One region of the Streptomyces sp. NBC_01723 genome, then DNA from elsewhere that is predicted to be linked to it. Evidence: riboswitches for the same ligand, from Rfam matches in the RefSeq annotation. Region 1 holds a riboswitch; the other holds the start of a gene.

Evidence for each region. A riboswitch is a leader RNA that binds a small molecule or an ion and turns the genes downstream of it on or off. The one in region 1 is predicted to bind glycine.
Region 2: it holds a riboswitch for glycine, as region 1 does, so the genes downstream of both, gcvT (glycine cleavage system aminomethyltransferase GcvT) here and gcvP (aminomethyl-transferring glycine dehydrogenase) in region 1, are expected to answer to the same signal.

What each region holds. Positions count from the first base shown of each region.
Region 1 is NZ_CP109171.1:1,271,041-1,281,754, reverse strand. It holds gene OIE75_RS06140 (mannose-1-phosphate guanyltransferase) at 1-1,952, shown strand, start outside; gene OIE75_RS06135 (DUF881 domain-containing protein) at 2,120-2,956, shown strand; gene OIE75_RS06130 (small basic family protein) at 2,953-3,285, shown strand; gene OIE75_RS06125 (DUF881 domain-containing protein) at 3,291-4,136, shown strand; gene OIE75_RS06120 (FHA domain-containing protein) at 4,198-5,157, shown strand; gene ftsR (transcriptional regulator FtsR) at 5,180-5,917, shown strand; gene OIE75_RS06110 (bifunctional nuclease family protein) at 6,002-6,475, shown strand; gene OIE75_RS06105 (MerR family transcriptional regulator) at 6,608-7,291, shown strand; gene OIE75_RS06100 (DNA polymerase IV) at 7,370-8,749, shown strand; gene OIE75_RS06095 (PRC-barrel domain-containing protein) at 8,793-9,170, opposite strand; glycine riboswitch at 9,308-9,403, shown strand; gene gcvP (aminomethyl-transferring glycine dehydrogenase) at 9,580-10,714, shown strand, end outside.
Region 2 is NZ_CP109171.1:5,608,261-5,618,974, forward strand. It holds gene OIE75_RS26105 (caspase, EACC1-associated type) at 1-1,079, shown strand, start outside; gene OIE75_RS26110 (serine/threonine-protein kinase) at 1,091-2,431, shown strand; gene OIE75_RS26115 (L-serine ammonia-lyase) at 2,487-3,854, opposite strand; gene glyA (serine hydroxymethyltransferase) at 3,953-5,230, opposite strand; gene gcvH (glycine cleavage system protein GcvH) at 5,245-5,622, opposite strand; gene gcvT (glycine cleavage system aminomethyltransferase GcvT) at 5,734-6,867, opposite strand; glycine riboswitch at 6,911-7,027, opposite strand; glycine riboswitch at 7,028-7,122, opposite strand; gene OIE75_RS26135 (AAA family ATPase) at 7,301-7,969, shown strand; gene OIE75_RS26140 (enhanced serine sensitivity protein SseB) at 8,044-8,820, shown strand; gene OIE75_RS26145 (enhanced serine sensitivity protein SseB C-terminal domain-containing protein) at 8,986-9,783, shown strand; gene OIE75_RS26150 (ABC transporter permease) at 10,097-10,714, shown strand, end outside.

The DNA of each region.
Region 1 (10,714 bases):
ACTACGTCGACCCCGATGTGCCCGTGGACTGGTCCGGCGACGTCTTCCCGCAGCTGATGAAGGAAGGCAAGCCCGTCTACGGCTACGTCGCCGAGGGCTACTGGGAGGACGTCGGCACCCACGAGAGCTACGTCAAGGCCCAGGCCGACGTTCTGGAACGCAAGGTCGACGTTGACATCGACGGCTTCGAGATGTCTCCGGGCGTCTGGGTGGCCGAAGGCGCCGAGGTGCATCCGGACGCCGTGCTGCGGGGGCCGCTGTACATCGGTGACTACGCGAAGGTCGAGGCCGGCGCCGAGATCCGCGAACACACGGTCGTCGGCTCCAACGTCGTCGTCAAGAGCGGCGCCTTTCTCCACAAGGCCGTGGTGGCCGACAACGTGTACGTCGGCCCGCAGAGCAATCTGCGGGGCTGCGTGGTCGGCAGGAACACCGACATCATGCGTGCCGCGCGGATCGAGGACGGCGCGGTCATCGGCGACGAATGCCTGGTCGGCGAAGAATCGATCATCCAGGGCAACGTGCGGGTCTACCCGTTCAAGACCATCGAGGCCGGAGCCTTCGTCAACACCTCGGTCATCTGGGAGTCCCGGGGCCAGGCGCATCTGTTCGGGGCGCGGGGCGTGTCCGGCATCCTGAACGTGGAGATCACGCCGGAACTGGCGGTACGGCTGGCCGGCGCCTATGCGACCACCCTGAAGAAGGGCTCCACCGTCACCACGGCCCGTGACCACTCCCGTGGTGCCCGTGCGCTGAAGCGGGCGGTGATCTCCGCGTTGCAGGCCAGCGCCATCGACGTACGCGACCTGGAGAACGTACCGCTGCCCGTGGCGCGGCAGCAGACCGCGCGGGGCAGTGCCGGCGGGATCATGATCCGGACCACCCTCGGGGTGCCGGACTCCGTCGACATCATGTTCTTCGACGGGCAGGGCGCCGACCTGTCGCAGGGCAGCCAGCGGAAGCTCGACCGGGTGTTCGCGCGGCAGGAGTACCGGCGCGCGTTCCCCGGCGAGATCGGGGACCTGCACTTCCCGTCCAGCGTGTTCGACTCGTACACCGGATCACTGCTGCGGAACGTCGACATCACGGGGATCGCGGACTCCGGCCTCAAGGTGGTCGTCGACGCCTCCAACGGCAGTGCCGGGCTGGTGCTGCCCAGTCTGCTCGGCAAGCTCGGTGTCGACTCGCTGACCATCAACCCCGGACTCGACGAGTCCAGGCCGACCGAGACCGCCGACGTGCGGCGGTCGGGGCTGGTGCGGCTCGGGGAGATCGTGGCGTCCTCCCGGGCGGCCTTCGGGGTGCGGTTCGACCCGGTCGGCGAGCGGCTGTCGCTGGTCGACGAGAAGGGCCGCATCATCGAGGACGACCGGGCGCTGCTGGTGCTGCTCGACCTGATCGCGGCCGAGAGGCGCAGCGGGCGGGTCGCCCTGCCCGTGACGACCACCAGGATCGCCGAGCAGGTCGCCGCGTACCACGGCACCCAGGTGGAGTGGACGACCACCTCGCCGGACGACCTGACACGGGTCGGCGGTGAGGAAGGGGCCATCTTCGGCGGCGACGGCAAGGGCGGCTTCATCGTCCCCGAGTTCAGCAGTGTCTACGACGGCACGGCGGCGTTCGTGCGGTTGATCGGGCTCGTCGCGCGGACGCAGCTCACGCTGAGCCAGATCGATGCGCGGATCCCGCGGGCGCACGTCCTCAAGCGTGACCTGGCGACTCCGTGGGCCGTCAAGGGCCTCGTGATGCGGCGCGTCGTCGAGGCCGCAGGGGACCGCTCGGTCGACACGACCGACGGTGTGCGCGTGGTGGAGGCCGACGGACGCTGGGTGATGGTGCTCCCCGACCCGGCCGAGGCGGTGACCCATCTGTGGGCCGAGGGTCCGGACGACGCCTCCGCGCAGGCGCTGCTGGACGAGTGGGCCGCGGTGGTGGACAGCGCCGGCCGCTAGACCACACCGCACGCGTGCGTGCCGGACAAGTGTCCCCAAGGGGGCCTGTCCGGCACGCCGGTGGGGCCATTCGGAGGTAGTGGCGGCGACGTGCGACGATGTGCGGCATGCCGCAGCAACCCCCCGTTCGGAGCACATCCACGCGGCCCGCGCGCCCGGACGCGTCCATGTCCTTGCTCACCAACGTCATGGACCACAGCCTCGACGACGGCTACGCCGAGGCGGCCGAGCGGAAGAAGGCCGAGGGCGGCGGCGGTATGCCGAAGACCCTGCGGGCCAAGCTCGGACTGGCCGCCGGCCTGGTGCTGGCGGCCCTGGTCGTCACGGTCGGCGCGGCTCAGGCACGGGTGGCCGCTCCCGTGGTCGCCAAGGAGCGCGAGGAGCTGATCGACCGCATAGAGGGGGAGACCTCGGCGGCCGACAAGCTGGAGACGAGCGTCGACGAGCTGCGGGACGAGGTGGGCGCGCGGCAGCGCGAGGCGCTGGACAAGAGCGGCGCCGGCGACCGGGCCGACCTGGTGGGCATCCTGTCGGGCGCGGTCGAGGTGCACGGCCCGGGCGTGAAGCTCGTGGTGAACGACGCCAAGGACGTGGGCACGGGCGGCGACGGGCAGCCGCGCGGCACCTCCGGGTTCTCCGACACCGGCCGGGTCCGGGACCGGGACATGCAGCGCGTGGTCAACGGGCTGTGGGAGTCGGGCGCCGAGGCGATCTCCATCAACGGTCAGCGTCTGACGGCACTGTCGGCGATCAGGGCCGCCGGTGACGCGATACTGGTCGACAACAGGCCGCTGGTGCCGCCGTACACGGTGCTGGCGGTGGGCGGCGGCGAGCGGCTGAGCAGCACCTTCCAGGACAGCGCCGACGGGTTGTACCTGCACGCCCTTCAGGAGAACTACGGCATCCGGACGGCCATCTCCGTGGCGAAGGACCTTCGGCTGCCCGCCGCACCGAGTGTGATCGTACGTACAGCACAGCCGATAACCGAGAAGGGCACATCGTGATCGCCGTACTGGGCCTCGTCGTGGGAGTCGTGGCCGGACTGTTGGTCCGGCCCGAGGTGCCGGCGGCCGTGGAGCCTTACCTGCCGATCGCCGTCGTGGCGGCGCTGGACGCCGTCTTCGGTGGTCTGCGGGCCATGCTCGACGGCATCTTCGACGACAAGGTCTTCGTGGTGTCCTTCCTGTCGAACGTGGTCGTGGCCGCGCTGATCGTGTTCCTGGGCGACAAGCTGGGCGTCGGTGCCCAGCTGTCCACCGGTGTCGTGGTCGTTCTCGGCATCCGGATCTTCTCCAACGCCGCGGCGATCCGACGCCACGTCTTCCGGGCGTGAGGCCGATGAGCGACCACGACGAGCAGCCCGCGAACCGGCTGCGCAAGGAACTGCCCGACGAGGTGGCGCCGGCGCAGGACGCCCCCGGCGCCGACACTCCCGAGGAGCCGCAGCCGGTGCAGGGCGGGCCGAGCGGCCGGGAGCGGCTGCTCAAGGGCCTCTGGCCGCCACGCCTGACCAGGGCCCAACTCATCGTCGCCCTGCTCCTGTTCGGGCTGGGATTCGGGCTCGCGGTCCAGGTGGCGTCGAACAGCGAGAGCGACGGCGCGCTGCGCGGTGCCCGGCAGGAGGATCTGGTGCGCATCCTCGATGAACTGGACGACCGTACTCAGCGTCTTGAAGACGAGAAGCAGGGCCTCGAGAAGCAGCGCGACGAGCTGGAGAACAGCTCCGACCAGGCGGAGGAGGCCCGCAAGCAGACGCTGGAGAAGGAGCGGCAACTGGGCATCCTCGCGGGCACCGTGGCCGCGCAGGGGCCCGGCATCACGGTGACGGTCCAGGACACGAAGGGAGCGGTCGAGGCCGACATGCTGCTCGACGCGATCCAGGAGCTGCGTGCGGCGGGCGCGGAGGCGATCCAGGTGAACGGTGTGAGGGTCGTCGCCGGCACCTACCTCGCGGACTCCGACAAGTCCGTGAGCGTGGACGGGAACAAGATCAACGCGCCCTATCGTTTCCAGGTCATCGGCAAGCCGCAGGACCTCGAACCGGCTCTCAACATTCCTGGAGGCGTGGTGCAGACTCTGGAAAAAGAACAGGCCACCGTTACTGTTGAGCGGTCGAGCAAGATCGTCGTGGACGCCTTGCGAGCGGCGGAGCGGCCTGACTACGCTCGGTCGTCCTCCCAGTGAACCGGCGGTGCATGGGGGACGTCCGGCTAGGGCATGAGGTTGCGGGGGGTCGGCGCACCGATTGGGTGGTGCGTGGTGGAAACTGTCTGGTGGAGACGGACGTTGTGAAGATGTCCGGGTCGGTCAGTACGGTCAGTCAGGGTTCGTCCTGCCCCACGGGCGGGTCTGTTTCGGTCAAGGGGAATCGCCCGTGAAGTTGTTTGCGAAGTTGTTCGGCAAGAGCGCGCGAGAGGGCAGTGACAACGCGACCGCCCGCCATCGCGCCCAGCCCGACGCGGAGGGCCGACGCCCGATGTTCCGGGACCAGGTGGGTGGTCCGGGCGGTGACATTCCCGGTGGTCAGGGCGCGCCGTCTGTTGACCCTGCACAGTCCGGCGGCATAGGTTTCGGGCAACCGTCAACCTCAGGTGCGGGTGGAGGGTTCAACCCCGGTCCGTACGCGTCGAACGCCCCGGCGGGGCAGCCGCGGCAGGAGGATCCGTCCATGTCGGCCCTGGTGTGTACGAGGTGCGGCAACCGCAACGCGGAGAACAGCCGCTTCTGCTCCAACTGCGGTGCCCCGCTGCGTGCCGGCGCGGTTCCGGAGCGTGCCTCCGAGACGACCTCCACGATCTCCATCTCGGGTCTCGAGGCGTACGACGCCGAGGTCACCGGTCAGACCGCGGTCCCGGCGCTCTCGCCCGAGGCGCAGGCGGCCGTGGACGCGTTGCCGCTCGGCTCCGCGCTCTTGGTCGTGCGCCGCGGTCCGAACTCGGGCAGCCGCTTCCTGCTGGACGGTGAGCTGACCACCGCCGGGCGTCACCCGCAGAGCGACATCTTCCTGGACGACGTGACGGTCTCGCGCCGGCACGTGGAGTTCCGCCGTAGTCCGGACGGTTCCTTCACGGTCGCCGACGTGGGCAGCCTGAACGGCACGTACGTCAACCGGGAGCGCATCGACCAGGTCGCCCTGTCGAACGGTGACGAGGTGCAGATCGGCAAGTACCGGCTGGTGTTCTACGCGAGCCAGCGGGGTTACTGACCCGAACCTCCAGGGAAGGTCCATGCTGCATACACCGAGCGGCGGTGCCGGTCACGGCGCCGCCGCCACGGACAGTGGGCTGATGAGCATCGGCACGGTGCTGAACGTGCTGCGTGACGAGTTCCCCGACATCAGCATCTCCAAGATCCGCTTCCTGGAGTCCGAGGGCCTCGTCGAGCCCCGGCGGACCCCGGCCGGGTACCGCAAGTTCAGCGCGCACGACGTGGAGCGTCTGGGCCGGGTGCTGCGGATGCAGCGGGACCACTATCTGCCGCTCAAGGTCATCCGTGAGCACTTGGACGCCGTGGAGCGCGGTGAGGCGGTGTCGTTGCCCACGGTCGGCCGGCAGCGGGACGGGGAAGCGGTTGCGGAAGCCGCCGAGAGCCCGACCGTCGCCCGGATCGGACGGGACGAGCTGCTCGCCGCGGCCGGGATCGACGACCAGGAGCTGAAGGAGTGGGAGTCCTACGGGCTCCTCGCCCCCCTGCCCGACGGGGCGTACGACGCCGAGGCGGTCACCGTGGCGTCGCTGGTGACGCAGCTGGGGCGCTTCGGGATCGAGCCGAGGCACCTGCGGGTGATGAAGGCCGCCGCCGACCGGGACGCCGGGCTCGTGGACCAGGTGGTCGCCCCGCTGAAACGACACCGCAACCCCCAGACCAGGGCACACGCGGAAGCGCGCACCAAGGAGCTGGCGGGCCTGGCGGTGAAGCTGCACGCGGCGCTGGTACAGACCGCGCTCGGCGTGCGGCTTCCCTGAAACGGGCCTGTTCGGAGCCCCGGATCGCCCAGTCGATCCCGGCCCGACTACCCAAACGTCCCGGGCACGGCCTAGGGTTGCTGTGTGAACGAGCTCGATGTCGTAGGTGTCCGGGTCGAGATGCCCTCCAACCAACCGATCGTGCTGCTGCGCGAGGTGGGAGGCGACCGCTACCTTCCCATCTGGATCGGACCGGGCGAGGCGACGGCGATCGCCTTCGCCCAGCAGGGCATGGCTCCGGCACGGCCGCTGACCCACGACCTGTTCAAGGACGTGCTGGAAGCCGTCGGCCAGGAGCTCACCGAGGTACGCATCACCGACCTGCGCGACGGGGTGTTCTACGCCGAGCTGGTCTTCGCCAGCGGCGTCGAGGTCAGCGCCAGGCCCTCCGACGCCATAGCGCTGGCCCTGCGCACCGGGACGCCGATCTACGGCAGCGACACGGTCCTCGACGACGCGGGCATCGCGATCCCGGACGAGCAGGAGGACGAGGTGGAGAAGTTCCGCGAGTTCCTCGACCAGATCTCGCCGGAGGACTTCGGGACGAGCAACCAGTAGGGTTTCCCCAAATCAGGGCACGCGAAACCACTCTTAGGGTGATTATCACTCGGCGTGCCGAGTGTGGCGATCGTTGACGCACCCTTGGTGACTGCCTACCTTCGAGGAGGCAGGTCAAGGACGGAGGTCGGCGTGAGGATCAGCGGCGACGGTACGGCTGGGGGTGGCCCCGGGCACGGTCTCGGGGCAAGTGGTCCGTACCCTCCCCAGGACTCTCGGCTCCGCGCGGGCGGGGGGTACGCCCAGCAGGCAGGCGCGCCCGATTCCGCTCCGCAGCGGCCGGCCGCCGTGCCGACCAGCGGAGGGGCGGCGTCCATGACGTCCGAGGAGATCGGCTACCGCGGGCCGACGGCCTGCGCGGCCGCCGGCATCACCTACCGGCAGCTCGACTACTGGGCCCGCACGGGGCTCGTCGAACCCAGCGTGCGTCCGGCCCACGGCTCGGGCACGCAGCGCCTGTACAGCTTCCGCGACGTGGTCGTGCTGAAGATCGTCAAACGCTTCCTCGACACCGGGGTGTCCCTCCAGAACATCCGGACCGCCGTCCAGCACCTGCGGGAGCGCGGCTTCCGTGACCTGGAGCGGATGACGATGATGAGCGACGGCGCCACGGTCTACGAGTGCACCTCGCCCGACGAGGTGCACGCCCTGCTCCAGGGCGGTCAGGGCATCTTCGGGATCGCCGTCGGGGTGGTCTGGCGAGACGTGGAGAGCGCGCTGTCCCAGCTGCACGGCGAGCGGATCGACACGGGGGAGACCCTGGTCGGGCACAATCCGGCGGACGAGCTGGCGCGACGCCGCAACAGGGCGGTCTGAGCGGCGCGCCGGTCCGCCCGGCGCGCGGGCCGTCCGGTGGCGGCCGCATTGTCAGTGGCGTAGGGCAGCATCGGAGATGTGAGAACCGCGCCCACGATCCTGCATCTCGACATGGATGCCTTCTTCGCCTCGGTGGAGCAGGCGTCCAAGCCGAGTCTGCGCGGGAAGGCCGTGGTGGTCGGCGGCCTGGGGCCGCGAGGCGTCGTCGCCACCTGCTCGTACGAGGCGCGCGTCTTCGGCGTCCACTCGGCGATGCCCATGGGCCAGGCCAGGCGGCTGGCGCCCAACGCCGCGTATCTCGTCCCGCGGTTCGAGCTGTACCGGTCGATCAGCGAACAGGTGATGCGGCTGCTCAGGGAGTTGTCCCCGCTGGTGGAGCCGCTGAGCCTGGACGAGGCGTTCGTGGACCTGGAGGCCGGTGGGACGGCCTGGGACGCGGCGTCGGCGCGGCTGGCCGGGACGCAGCTGCGCACGGACATCCGCGCCGTCACGGGCCTCACCGGTTCTGTGGGACTGGCCGCCTCCAAGATGCTGGCCAAGATCGCCTCCGAGGAGGCCAAGCCCGACGGGCTGGTCCTGATCCCGCCGGGGACGGAGCGGGCCATGCTGGAGCCCATGTCCGTGCGGACCCTGCCCGGCGTCGGCCCGGCGACCGGCGACCATCTGCGCCGGGCCGGCATCACCACGGTCGGGGAACTGGCCGAGGCGGGCGAGGACGAGTTGGTGAGGCTGGTGGGCAAGGCGCACGGACACGGCCTGTACGCCATGGCCCTGGCGCTCGACGAGCGGCCCGTGGTGGCCGAGCGGGAGACCAAGTCCGTGTCGGTCGAGGACACCTACGACGTGGACATCCACGACCGGGTGCGGGTCGGCGTGGAGGTGGGCCGGCTGGCCGACCGGTGTGTGCGCCGGCTGCGCGCGTCGGGGCTGTCCGGGCGGACCATCGTGCTCAAGGTGCGCAGATACGACTTCTCCACGCTGACGCGCTCCGAGACGCTGCGCGGGCCCACGGACGACCCGGCGGTGGTGCGGGAGGCCGCCGCCCGGCTGCTGGACTCGGTGGACACCACGGGCGGTGTGCGGCTGCTCGGGGTCGGCGTCAGCGGCCTGGCCGACTACACGCAGGAGGACCTGTTCGCGCAGGCGGCGGGGGGCAGGGCCGGTGAACTGGCCGAGGAGCCGGAGACCGAGCCCGCCGCGGAGCACCGCCCGGCACCCGCGGAGCGCCGCTGGCCGTCGGGGCACGACGTGCGGCACGCGCGGTTCGGGCACGGGTGGGTCCAGGGGAGCGGGCTGGGGCGGGTCACCGTGCGCTTCGAGACGCCGTACTCGCGGACCGGGCGGGTACGGACCTTTCCGATGGACGACCCGGAGCTGACGCCCGCGGATCCGCTGCCGCTGGTTCCGTCCGAGACGCGAAGACCCGGCGAAGGGCCGGCCAGACCGGTGGCCGGCTAGCCGTGCGTCGCGTACGTTCCGCGTCTTTCGCGGGGGCGGTGCGTCAGCTCTCCTCGTTGCCCTTGCCCGCCAGCTTGCCGAAGTCGTGGTCGGGGAGCGGGGGAGCGGCGGCCACGTCGAGGCCGTAGTGGTGGTACAGCTGGAGTTCCTGTTCCGGCGAGAGGTGGCGGCCGACGCCGAAGTCCGGTGCCTCCTTGATCAGGGCCCGGGCGAAGGGCACGCGCAGGGCGCCCTCGACCAGCTCGCTGGGCTCCAGGGGTACGAAGGCGTCCCTGCTGAAGAGGCCGGTGCGGATGGCCGCCCACTCGGGCACGCCGGTGGCATCGTCGAGGTACACCTCGTCCACGGTGCCGATCCTGGTGCCGTCGCGGTCGAATGCCTTGCGGCCTATCAGGTTCCGCGGGTCGATGTCAGTACGCACGGGCCCTCCACTTGGTCGCACTGGAATCGCACACCAGCCGCCGAATCATCCGTAAGTACTACAAAAAACTACATATGGCCGGTCGGCCACTCGAAGGTTCGTGCCGCGGGCTCGCTGGTACGCTGGCAAACGGCTGCTGACCCCGCGCGGGAGAGTCCTCCGGACATCATCGGAGGCGCCGAAGGAGCAAATCCTCCCCGGAATCTCTCAGGCTCACGTACCGCACGGACGAGGTCACTCTGGAAAGCAGAGCGGGTGTCGACGGCTTCCGCTCTCACCGACGGTGAAAGCCGGGACGCCCTCGGGCCGCCCCGGTGAAGCTCTCAGGTTGAGATGACAGAGGGGGAGGCCGTCCGGGTACCCGCGCCGTGGTGCCCCTCGCAGGTCGTCAGACCAGGAGGCCTCCGCAATGACCGCCCACCGCACTCCGCTCACCGAACTCGAACAGGCAGCGCCGTTCGAGCAGCGCCACATCGGCCCCGACCACGAGGCCCGGGCCAAGATGCTCGCGCAGGTCGGTTACGGTTCGCTCGACGAGCTGACGGCCGCCGCGGTGCCGGATGTGATCAAGAACGCCGACGCGCTGGACCTGCCCGGCGCCCGCTCCGAGGCCGAGGTACTGGCCGAGCTGCGCTCGCTGGCCGACCGCAACCAGGTCCTGGACTCCATGATCGGCCTCGGTTACTACGGCACCTTCACCCCGCCGGTCATCCTGCGCAACGTCATGGAGAACCCCTCCTGGTACACCGCGTACACGCCGTACCAGCCCGAGATCTCCCAGGGCCGCCTGGAGGCCCTGCTCAACTTCCAGACCATGGTCGCCGAGCTGACCGGCCTGCCCACCTCCGGTGCCTCCCTGCTGGACGAGGGCACCGCCGCCGCCGAGGCGATGGCGCTCTCCCGGCGCATGGGCAAGAACAAGAAGGGCCTCTTCCTGGTCGACGCGGACGTGCTGCCGCAGACCATCGCCGTGATCCGGACCCGAGCCGAGCCGACCGGCGTCGAGGTCGTCGTCGCCGACCTGAGCGAGGGCATCCCGGCCGAGATCGCCGAGCGGGAGATCAACGGCGTCCTGCTCCAGTACCCGGGCGCCTCCGGTGCCGTACGCGACATCAAGCCGGTCGTCGAGCGGGCGCACGAGCTGGGCGCGCTCGTCACGGTCGCCGCCGACCTGCTCGCCCTCACCCTGCTCACCTCGCCCGGCGAGCTGGGCGCGGACATCGCCGTGGGCACCACCCAGCGCTTCGGCGTACCGATGGGCTTCGGCGGGCCGCACGCCGGCTACATGGCCGTGCACGAGAAGTTCGCGCGGAGCCTGCCCGGCCGCCTGGTCGGCGTCTCCGTGGACGCGGACGGCAACAAGGCCTACCGCCTGGCCCTGCAGACCCGCGAGCAGCACATCCGCCGCGAGAAGGCCACCAGCAACATCTGCACCGCCCAGGTGCTGCTCGCCGTCATGGCCGGCATGTACGCCGTCTACCACGGTCCCGAGGGCCTGCGGGCCATCGCCCGGCGCACCCACCGGTACGCCTCGATCACCGCCG
Region 2 (10,714 bases), 4.3 Mb from region 1:
GTGGCGAGGCAGGCCAGACCGGCGAGGCCATGCGTCTGCTGAACGAAGTGCTGCCAGATCTCACCAGGACGCTGGGGCCGGACGATCCGGTCACCCTCGTCGGGCGGATCAACCTCGCCTACTGGACCGGGCGAGAGGGCGACACCGACGAGGCGCTCAGGCTGTCCACCGCCGCCGTCGGCGACATGACGCGCGTGCTCGGTCCGCACCACCGCGCCACACTTGTGGGCCAGAGTCAACTCGCGCATTGGATAGGTGAGTCGGGGAGACACAAGGAGGCGTTGAGGCGCACCACCTCAGTCCTGACCGACCTTGTGCGTGTCCTGGGCCCCGACGACCGCGAGACCCTCATCGGGCGTGCCCGGCTGGCTCGTTGGACCGGGGAGTCCAGTGACCCGTCCGCGGCGGCGCGGCTGACCGATGAACTCGTACCGGATCTGTCCCGCGTCCTGGGCGCGGAGGACCGGGAGACCTTCACCGGGCGTCTGAACCTGGCCCAGTGGACGGGCCGGGCCGGTGAGAGCAAGCGTGCCATACGCCTGCTCACGGAGCTGGTGCCCGACGTGTCCTGGGCCCTGGGACCCGATGATCGGCACGCCCTTCTCAGCCGCTCGCGACTGGCCCACTGGTCGGGCGCCGCGGGACGGCGGCGCCGGGCACGGCGGCTGTTCGCCGCCGCCGTACCGGATCTCGAGCGGGTACTGGGGCCCGACGACCGCGAGACCCTCCTCGCACGCAGCCAGCTCGCCCACTGGACCGGGGAGACGGGGGAAGCCGCGGAAGCGGTGCGCATATTCGTCCTGCTGGTGAGCGACATCGCCTGGGTCCTCGGTTCCGATGACAGGGCCACGCTGGTCAGCAGGGCGCGGCTGGCCCACTGGACTGCGGTACAGGGTGAGGTGGGTGACGCCATTCGCCAATTTCACGCGGTTCTGCCGGATCTCAACCGCATACTGGGCCCGGACGCTCCCGAGACGGTCGAGAATCGCGCGCTGCTGGCCTTCTGGCGCAAGAAGGCGGACCGGCGGCTCAAGGAGCAGATCTTCTACGGCACCGGGCCCCGTGGAGGCTCGCCGTGAATCGATGGGAAATGGACGGCGTACGGGAGGGGCGGGGGGCCGGCCCTGGAGTCGGATCCGCTCTGGAGAGTTCGGATCCTGCGTGGATCGGCCCCTACCGACTGATCGGCCGACTGGGGTCCGGAGGCATGGGCAAGGTCTATCTCGGCCGCTCCCGCACGGGGCACCTGGCTGCGGTCAAGGTGTTGCACGACGCGTTCGCGCAGGACCGGGAGTTCCGTACCCGCTTCGAGCGCGAAATGGCCGCGGTGTCGCGGGTCAGCGGTCATTTCACCGCTGCCGTCCTGACGTCGTCCGACATGGGCGAAGAGCGTCTGTGGATGGCGACCCAGTACGTTCCAGGGCCCTCCCTGAACCAGGCGGTTTCCGCGTTCGGGCCGTTGGCCCCGCCGACACTGCTGGCCCTGTGGCTGGGGTTGCTCGGCGCGTTGGAGTCGATCCATGCGGTGGGCATCGTGCACCGCGACCTCAAACCGTCGAACGTACTGCTCGCAGACGACGGCCCTAGACTGATCGACTTCGGAGTCTCCGCCATCACCGACGAGACCAGACTCACCCGTACGGGAATGGTCGTCGGAACCCCTGGATACATAGCGCCGGAACAGTTGCAGGGCGGCGAGTCGGGACCCCCGAGCGATGTGTTCCTCTTGGCGTGCACGCTGATGTACGCCGCGACGGGTGCCGCCCCGTTCGAGGGGGCGGACCCGCTGGGGGTGATGTATCGGGTCGTCCATGACGAACCCGACCTCAGCCGTGTGCCGGACCAGATCGCCTCACTGATCCGCCCCTGCCTCCACAAGGATCCACTGTCCCGGCCCTCGATCACCGAGCTGATCAACATGCTGCCCGCAGCGGAGACGGACGAGGTGTCCCGGCTGCTGGCCCATGGCAGGTGGCTGCCCGAGGTCATCCGGCGCCAGACGGAGGAACACGCGGGAAAGGTCTTCGAACGGGACGATATGCGCCCGTCCGCCCTGCCCGCGGCGGACCCGGGTCATCACGAGGACGGCGAGCGCGACTCTCACACCGGGACGTTCTCCCAGCAACCACGGTCGCAGCCGGACCCGAGATCGCAACAGGACCACACCATCATCCTGGGCGGTGACGCCCCTGTGCGCGAGCCGGTCCCGGAGCCTCCGACCGTGCCTGCCAACAGTGTGGCCGGACCTCGGAACGGCAGTCCGCCAGGCTCCCCAGTCCCTTATGAGGCCGACGGTCCAGAGCTCGATCCGGCGAACGACATGTCCTTGCGGACCCACACGGTCCCCCTGCCCGCGGACCTGCCACCGCTGCCGCGGATCCCGCGCCGCTCCTGGCGCCGCTGGCTGCCGGGCCGACACGGTACGCGTTGACCGTAGCGGAATTCCCGAAGTCAGGGGCGTGAACGCGCTGGTCAGGGCCCTCTGCTCAGCACTCGATGATGTTCACCGCCAGCCCGCCCCGGGCCGTCTCCTTGTACTTGACGGACATGTCGGCGCCGGTGTCCTTCATGGTCTTGATGACCTTGTCGAGGGAGACCTTGTGGGAGCCGTCGCCGCGCATCGCCATCCGGGCCGCCGTGACCGCCTTCACCGCGGCCATGCCGTTGCGCTCGATGCACGGGATCTGGACGAGGCCGCCGACCGGGTCGCAGGTCAGGCCGAGGTTGTGCTCCATGCCGATCTCGGCGGCGTTCTCCACCTGCTCGGGGGAGCCGCCCAGCACCTCGGCGAGGGCGCCCGCCGCCATCGAGCAGGCGGAGCCGACCTCGCCCTGGCAGCCGACCTCGGCGCCGGAGATGGAGGCGTTCTCCTTGAAGAGCATGCCGATCGCGCCGGCCGCGAGCAGGAAGCGGACCACGCCGTCCTCGTCGGCGCCGGGCACGAAGTTGACGTAGTAGTGCAGGACGGCCGGGATGATGCCCGCCGCGCCGTTCGTCGGGGCGGTGACGACACGGCCGCCGGCCGCGTTCTCCTCGTTCACGGCCATCGCGTAGAGGGTGATCCACTCCATGGCCAGGGCCTGCGGGTCGCCCTCGGAGCGCAGCTTGCGCGCGGTGTTGGCGGCGCGGCGGCGGACCTTCAGGCCGCCGGGGAGTATGCCCTCGCGGGTCATGCCGCGGTCCACGCACGCCCGCATCACCCGCCAGATCTCCAGCAGGCCTTCGCGGATCTCGTCCTCGTCGCGCCAGGCCCGCTCGTTCTCCAGCATCAGGGCGGAGATGGACAGGCCCGTCTCCCGGGCCAGGCGGAGCAGCTCGTCGCCGGTGCGGAAGGGGTACTTGAGCACCGTGTCGTCGAGCACGATGCGGTCCGCGCCCACCGCGTCCTCGTCGACGACGAAGCCGCCGCCGACCGAGTAGTAGGTCTTGGTCAGCACCTCGGCGCCCTCGGCGTCGTACGCCCACAGGGTCATGCCGTTGGCGTGGTAGGGCAGGGTCTCGCGGCGGTGCAGGACCATGTCGTCGTCGTAGGCGAAGGCGATCTCGTGCTCGCCGAGGAGGCGGATGCGGCCCGAGGTCCTGATCGTCTCGACACGGTCGTCGGCCGTCTCCACGTCCACCGTGCGCGGCGAGTCGCCCTCCAGGCCGAGCAGCACCGCCTTGGGGGTGCCGTGGCCGTGTCCGGTGGCGCCGAGCGAGCCGTACAGCTCGGCCCGGACGGAGGCGACGGAGTCCAGCAGCTCCTCGTTGCGCAGGCGGCGGGCGAACATGCGGGCCGCGCGCATCGGGCCGACCGTGTGCGAGCTCGACGGGCCGATGCCGATCGAGAACAGGTCGAAGACCGAGATGGCCACGGGGGTCTCCTCAGAACGGGGGTGGTGCAGAGGGTGGTGCTTCGGGGCGGGGCGCCGGACTCGCTTGTGGCGGGCGCGGCGCCCCGATCACGCGGTGTCTACTTGTTCAGACCCGGGTACAGCGGGTGCTTGTCGGCCAGGGCCTTCACCCGGGCCGCCAGCGCCTCGGCGTCGGCGGCCCCGAAGGGAGAGGGCGCCTTCAGTGCCTCGGCGATCACGTCCGCGACCTCGGCGAAGTCCTCGGCCGTGAAGCCGCGGGTCGCCAGGGCCGGCGTACCGATGCGCAGCCCGGAGGTCACCATCGGCGGACGCGGGTCGTTCGGGACGGCGTTGCGGTTGACCGTGATGCCGACCTCGTGGAGGCGGTCCTCGGCCTGCTGGCCGTCCAGCTCGGAGTCGCGCAGGTCGACCAGGACCAGGTGGACGTCCGTGCCACCGGTCAGGACCGACACGCCCGCCGCCTTCGCGTCGTCCCGCACCAGGCGCTCGGCAAGGATGCGGGCACCCTCCAGCGTACGGGTCTGGCGCTCCTTGAAGTCCTCGCTCGCGGCGACCTTGAAGGCGACGGCCTTGGCGGCGACCACGTGCTCCAGCGGTCCACCCTGCTGACCGGGGAAGACCGCAGAGTTGATCTTCTTGGCCAGCTCGGCCGTGGAGAGGATCACACCGCCGCGCGGGCCGCCCAGCGTCTTGTGCGTGGTGGTCGTCACGACGTGCGCGTGCGGCACCGGGTTCGGGTGCAGGCCCGCCGCGACCAGACCGGCGAAGTGCGCCATGTCGACCATGAGGTACGCGCCGACCTCGTCCGCGACCTTGCGGAAGGCGGCGAAGTCCAGCTGACGCGGGTAGGCGGACCAGCCGGCGACGATCAGCTTCGGCCTGCTCTCCTTGGCGAGCCGCTCCACCTCGGCCATGTCGACCTGGCCGTCGTCACCGACGTGGTACGGGACGACGTTGTAGAGCTTGCCGGAGAAGTTGATCTTCATGCCGTGGGTCAGGTGCCCGCCGTGGGCGAGGTTCAGACCCATGATCGTGTCGCCGGGCTTGAGCAGCGCGAACATCGCGGCGGCGTTGGCCTGGGCGCCGGAGTGCGGCTGCACGTTGGCGTGCTCGGCGCCGAAGAGCGCCTTGACCCGGTCGATGGCGATCTGCTCGACCACGTCGACGTGCTCGCAGCCGCCGTAGTAGCGGCGGCCGGGGTAGCCCTCGGCGTACTTGTTGGTCAGGACCGAGCCCTGGGCCTCCATGACCGCGACGGGCGCGAAGTTCTCGGAGGCGATCATCTCCAGGGTGGACTGCTGGCGGTCCAGCTCGGCGTCGACGGCGGCGGCGACGTCGGGGTCGAGCTCGTGCAGGGGTGTGTTCAGAAGCGACATGCGTCCGTGACTCCTCAGGCGCCGGCGAATGCGGTGTACTCGTCGGCGGAGAGCAGGTCGCCCGGCTCGTCCGTGACCCGGACCTTGAACAGCCAGCCGCCCTCGAAGGGGGCGCTGTTCACCAGCGACGGGTCGTTGACGACGTCCTCGTTGATCTCGGTGACCTCACCGGAGACGGGGGAGTACAGGTCGGAGACGGACTTGGTCGACTCCAGTTCGCCGCAGGTCTCGCCCGCGGACACCGAGTCGCCGACCTCGGGAAGCTGCACGAAGACGACGTCACCGAGCGCGTTGGCCGCGTGCTCCGTGATGCCGACCGTCGAGGCGCCGTCCTCGGCGGCCGACAGCCACTCGTGCTCCTTGCTGTAGCGCAGCTGCTGGGGGTTGCTCATGGCCTGAATTCTCCTGTACGCGGGTGACTGCTGATGAATGGGGGGACTGCTGACACTGCCGTTGAGCAGCAAGGACACGCGCGGGGGTCGGTGGCCCTCCGCCCTCAGTGTCTACTTCTGGCGCTTGTAGAAGGGCAGTGCCACGACCTCGTACGGCTCGTGGCTGCCCCGGATGTCCACGCCCACACCCTCGGTCCCCGGAGCCGCGTGCGCCGCGTCGACGTACGCGATGGCGATCGGCTTGCCCAGCGTGGGGGAGGGGGCGCCGGAGGTGACCTCGCCGACCACCTCGCCGCCGGCGACGACCTGGTACCCGGCGCGCGGGACCCGGCGGCCCTCGGCGACCAGGCCGACCAGCACGCGGGGCGGGTTCTGCTCGGCCTCGGCGGCGGCCCCGGTCAGCGCGGCGCGACCGACGAAGTCGCCCTCCTTCTCGAACTTCACCACCCGGCCGAGCCCGGCGTCGAAGGGCGTCAGGGAGGTGGTCAGCTCGTGCCCGTACAGCGGCATGCCCGCCTCCAGGCGGAGCGTGTCCCGGCAGGACAGGCCGCAGGGGACGAGACCGACGCCCTCGCCCGCCTCGGTCAGCGCCTGCCACAGCTCGACGGCGTGCTCCGGCTTCACGAACAGCTCGAAGCCGTCCTCGCCGGTGTAGCCGGTGCGCGCGATCAGCGCCGGGACGCCGGCCACCGTGCCGGGCAGACCGGCGTAGTACTTCAGGCCGTCCAGGTCGGCGTCGGTGAGGCTCTTGAGGATGCCCGGGGACTCGGGGCCCTGCACGGCGAGCAGCGCGTAGGCGTCGCGGTCGTCGCGCACCTCGGCGTCGAAGCCGGCCGCCCGCTCGGTCAGCGCGTCGAGCACGGTCTGCGCGTTGGAGGCGTTGGCGACGACCATGTAGTGAGAAGAGCCGGCCTCGGCCTCGTCCAGGCGGTAGACGATCAGGTCGTCCAGGATGCCGCCGTCCTCGCGGCAGATCATGGTGTAGCGGGCGCGGCCCGGCTTCACGCCGCCGATGTTGCCGACCAGCGCGAAGTCCAGCAGCGCGGCGGCCTGCGGCCCGGTGACGGTGATCTCGCCCATGTGCGAGAGGTCGAAGAGACCGGCCCGGGTGCGCACCGCGACGTGCTCGTCACGCTCGGAGGCGTAGCGCAGGGGCATGTCCCAGCCGGCGAAGTCGGTCATCGTCGCGCCCAGCGCGCGATGGGTGGCGTCGAGCGCGGTACGGCGGATATTCGAACTGCTCATCGGTCGGTCGTCTCCCAGGACAGGACGGCACGGGCGAGGTCGGTCCTCCCCATCTGTCATCGGAACCTGAGAGGTTCGCCACGACCACCGGAGTACGGCGATCAGGGCTTGCACCTTGGGTGGGGCAGCCGTCGGACGGCGGCCCGCTTTTCAGATGTGCCTCGCCCGCGCGGTAACGGGGGCCTGAGAGATTCAAGGGAGGGACTTGCTCCTTCGGCGCCCCGGCGTGGCCGGGGACTCTCCCGCGCGGATTCAAACGGCCGGTATGCAGTTGGCGCCGCCATCATTGCACGACCGGCCGATTCGTGGCAGACCGTGATCTGTAACCGGCTTGTGGCAGTAAGCGAACGAAATCGCGAGACCTGCGCATTACCTTCTCTTTACACTCGACGGGGATGGGAACTCGTGAACCGCCCCAGGGGAGACGATCACGGTGAACAGGACCACGGCCTACGCCACGACCTCGGGCCTCGCGCTGCCCGAGCAGCCCTCCGCCCCGGCCCCGCAGTCGTGCGCCGAGCGGCCCGCGGCCGTCGTCCGCGACCTGCGCGAGCGGGACGGGCACAGCCCGCACGCCCTGCTCTTCGGACCCCGGGACCTGGTGGTGATCACCGGCCTGCCCGGCAGTGGCAAGTCCACCCTGATGGCGCGCACCGTGCGCGGCCCGCGCATCGACTCCCAGGACACCCGCGACCGCTGGGAGCGCCGCATGCCGGGCTTCCTGCCGTACGCGCTCTACCGCCCCCTGGTCCGCCTCGCCCACTACGCGGGGCTCCGCAAGGCGCTGCGCTCCGGCGAGGGCGTCGTCGTGCACGACTGCGGCACACAGTCCTGGGTGCGCGGCTGGCTGGCCCGGGAGGCCCGCCGCCGCGACGGCACCCTGCACCTGCTGCTCCTCGACGTCGGCGTCGACCAGGCCCTGGCCGGGCAGCGCGAGCGCGGCCGCGGCGTCTCGCGGTACGCGTTCCTGCGGCACCGCGCGGCCAACTCCCGCCTGCTGCACGCCGTGACCGGGGGCGCCCTGCCGGCCGGCTGCACCTCGGCGATCGTGCTGGACCGGGCGGCCGCTAACGCCCTCCGCCGCATCGCCTTCACCGGATGACGGACCGCGGGGAGCCGGGTCGGACGGGTTAGCCTTTTCAGCCAATACAGCGGTACCAGGCAGGCGGTAGGCAGATGGACTTCCCCGGGTTCCCGGCACAGGCACACCCCCACCCGCACGGCGGTTGGCCCGGCAACGAGCTGGAGGAGGTGCTCTCCGCCTCCCTCGGCGTACCGGGCGCCGGCGGGCGGATCGTGGAGGTGCTCGGCCGCAGTGTCCTCTGGGTCCCCCTGCCGAACGGCGGCGGCCCGCACAGCGGCCCCCTCGACCTGCCCTCCCTGGAGATCGACGGCCAGGCGTACGTGCCGGTGTTCAGCTCCGAGGAGCAGCTCCGCCAGGTCGCCGGGGCGCAGATGGCGTACACCGTCGCCCCCGCCGCGGAGTTCGCCCGCGGTCTGCCCCCGCAGATCGGCATCGCCGTGAACCCCGAGGGCGTGGTCGGCATCCCGCTGCCGCCGCCCGCCGTGGCCGAGCTGTGCCGGGCCGGCCGCACCCCGCTGGACGGGCCCGCGTCCGGCGGCCGGGTCCGCCTCTTCGAGCCGGACTGGCAGGACGACCCGGTGGACTTCCTCGCCGCGGCCTCCGCAGAGTTCGCCGCCACCGGCGTGGTGCGCACCGCCCGCCGCTGCCTGGCCGCCGTCGAGACCGCCGACCCGACCCTGTTCGTCGGCGTCGAACTCACCCACTGGGAGGGCGACGCCCGCGCCCTCCCCCTGGACGCCCTGGGCCGCGCCCTCACCGCCGCCCCGCCGACGTGGCCGGTCAACCTGGTCCTCCTGGAGGCCGCCCAGGACCCGGTCTGCGACTGGATGAGGGAAAGGGTCCGCCCCTTCTACGACCGGGACTTGTAAACGCCGGTCAGGGCAGCCAACCCAGGGGCGCGGGGAACTGCGCGACCAGCCACGACGAACCCGCACCCGCCAACGCACACAGCGCCCCCGGCTCATAGGCGCCCCCCACCCCGCGGAGCCGTAAGCTGTTTCCACGACCGGGAACTTCCAGAAAGGGCCACAGACGTGAGCGCCAGCGGCACCACGACCGGGCAGGTCGAGCACATGCTGCGCCAGGTGACGCCCGGGCGCTACGACGCCTATGAGGCCCTGCTGCGCGCGCTCGCCACCCCCACCTCCGGCCAGGTCTGGATGCTGCTGTGGCAGGGCCAGGCCGGCTCCCCGGACGCCCAGTACGGAAACATGGAGGTCGAGGGCTACGGCTACGCGCCGTGCGTCACCTCCGCCCAGGAGCTGTCGGCCAGCGGCTGGAACAGGTCGTACGAGGTGGTCGACGGCCTGGAGGCGGCCCGCGCCCTCTACCCGGACCACTTCGGCCTCTGGCTCAACCCGCACGCCCCCGGCGGCGGCGTCGGCATCCCCTGGCCGGACCTGCGCCGGATCGCCTCCGGCCTGGACCGCCAGCCCGCCGGACCCCTGCGGCTGTCCGAACCGGCCATCGAGATCCCCCAGTTCTACGCCCTGCTCACGCAGAACGCCCACCGCACCCCGGCGGTCCGCGCGCTGCGCCGCGCCTGGGTGCAGCCCGCGCTCGGGGCGCCGTACCTCGCCATCGGTCTCGAGGTCTACGACGCCTCCCCGCCGGCCGTCGACGCGGTGCGCGCGATGATGCAGCAGTCCGTCGGCGCGGTGCCGGACGGGCTCGCGGTGTCGACGGTGGCGATGACCGACGTCCACGACCCGGTCGCCATGTGGCTGCGCGCCCACGCCCGTCCGTTCTACGACCGCGAGGCCCACGCCCCCGCCCCCGCGCAGGCGCCGGTGGGCGGGTACGGATACCCTCCGGCCGGGGGCCGGTACTGACGGTCGCGGGTCCGGCCCGGCGTGACCGGTGGCGATCTTCGCGCGTAGATGAGGGCGCAAAGCGCCGTCTTGTCCCCTCTGTCCCAACTCGTCCGTGTCCGGCCCCCGTTACCCACTGTCCGGATAACGGAACACCTCGAACAGCATCACGGTTGCGCATCCATTCACCGTCAAGTCTGGCTACAGATCGCCAAAGCGTTGAAGACTCCCGCAACAAGGGGTGGATGCTCGCCCCTTTGTACGACGGACGGATCACGCCGCTACAGCGGCAAGTGCGGGCCGGCTACCGCCGGTTGAGAGGGGTCCCTGCCAGATGACGGCACCATTGCACGAGCCGACCGCGGAAGCGGCCCCGAGTGCGGCCGAGGAAGCGGCGGTTGCCGGCGCCGAAGCCAAGGCGGTACAGGGGCGTTCCCTTGGCAGGATCGCCTGGGAGCGCCTGAAGCGGGACAAGCTCGCCCTGACGGGCGGTGTCGTCGTGCTCCTACTCGTCGTGGTCGCGATCTTCGCGCCCTTGATCACCAACATCGTCGGGCAGGACCCGGACGTCTACCACGAGGACCTGATCGACCCGCTGTTCGGCACGCCCAGGGGGTCACTCGGCGGCATCAGCGGCGACCACTGGTTCGGCGTCGAGCCGGTCAACGGCCGCGACATCTTCGCCCGCATCGTCCACGGCGCCCGGATCTCGCTGCTCGTCGGCTTCCTGTCCGCGATCGTCGCCGTGATCATCGGAACCGTCCTGGGTGTGCTCGCCGGCTTCTTCGGCGGCTGGGTCGACGCCCTGATCAGCCGGGTCATGGACGGCCTGCTGGCCTTCCCGCAGCTGCTCTTCATCATCGCGCTGGTCTCGGTGATGCCGAACGAGATGCTGGGACTCAGCGGCACGGGCGTGCGCCTCTTCGTGATGATCCTCGTCATCGGCTTCTTC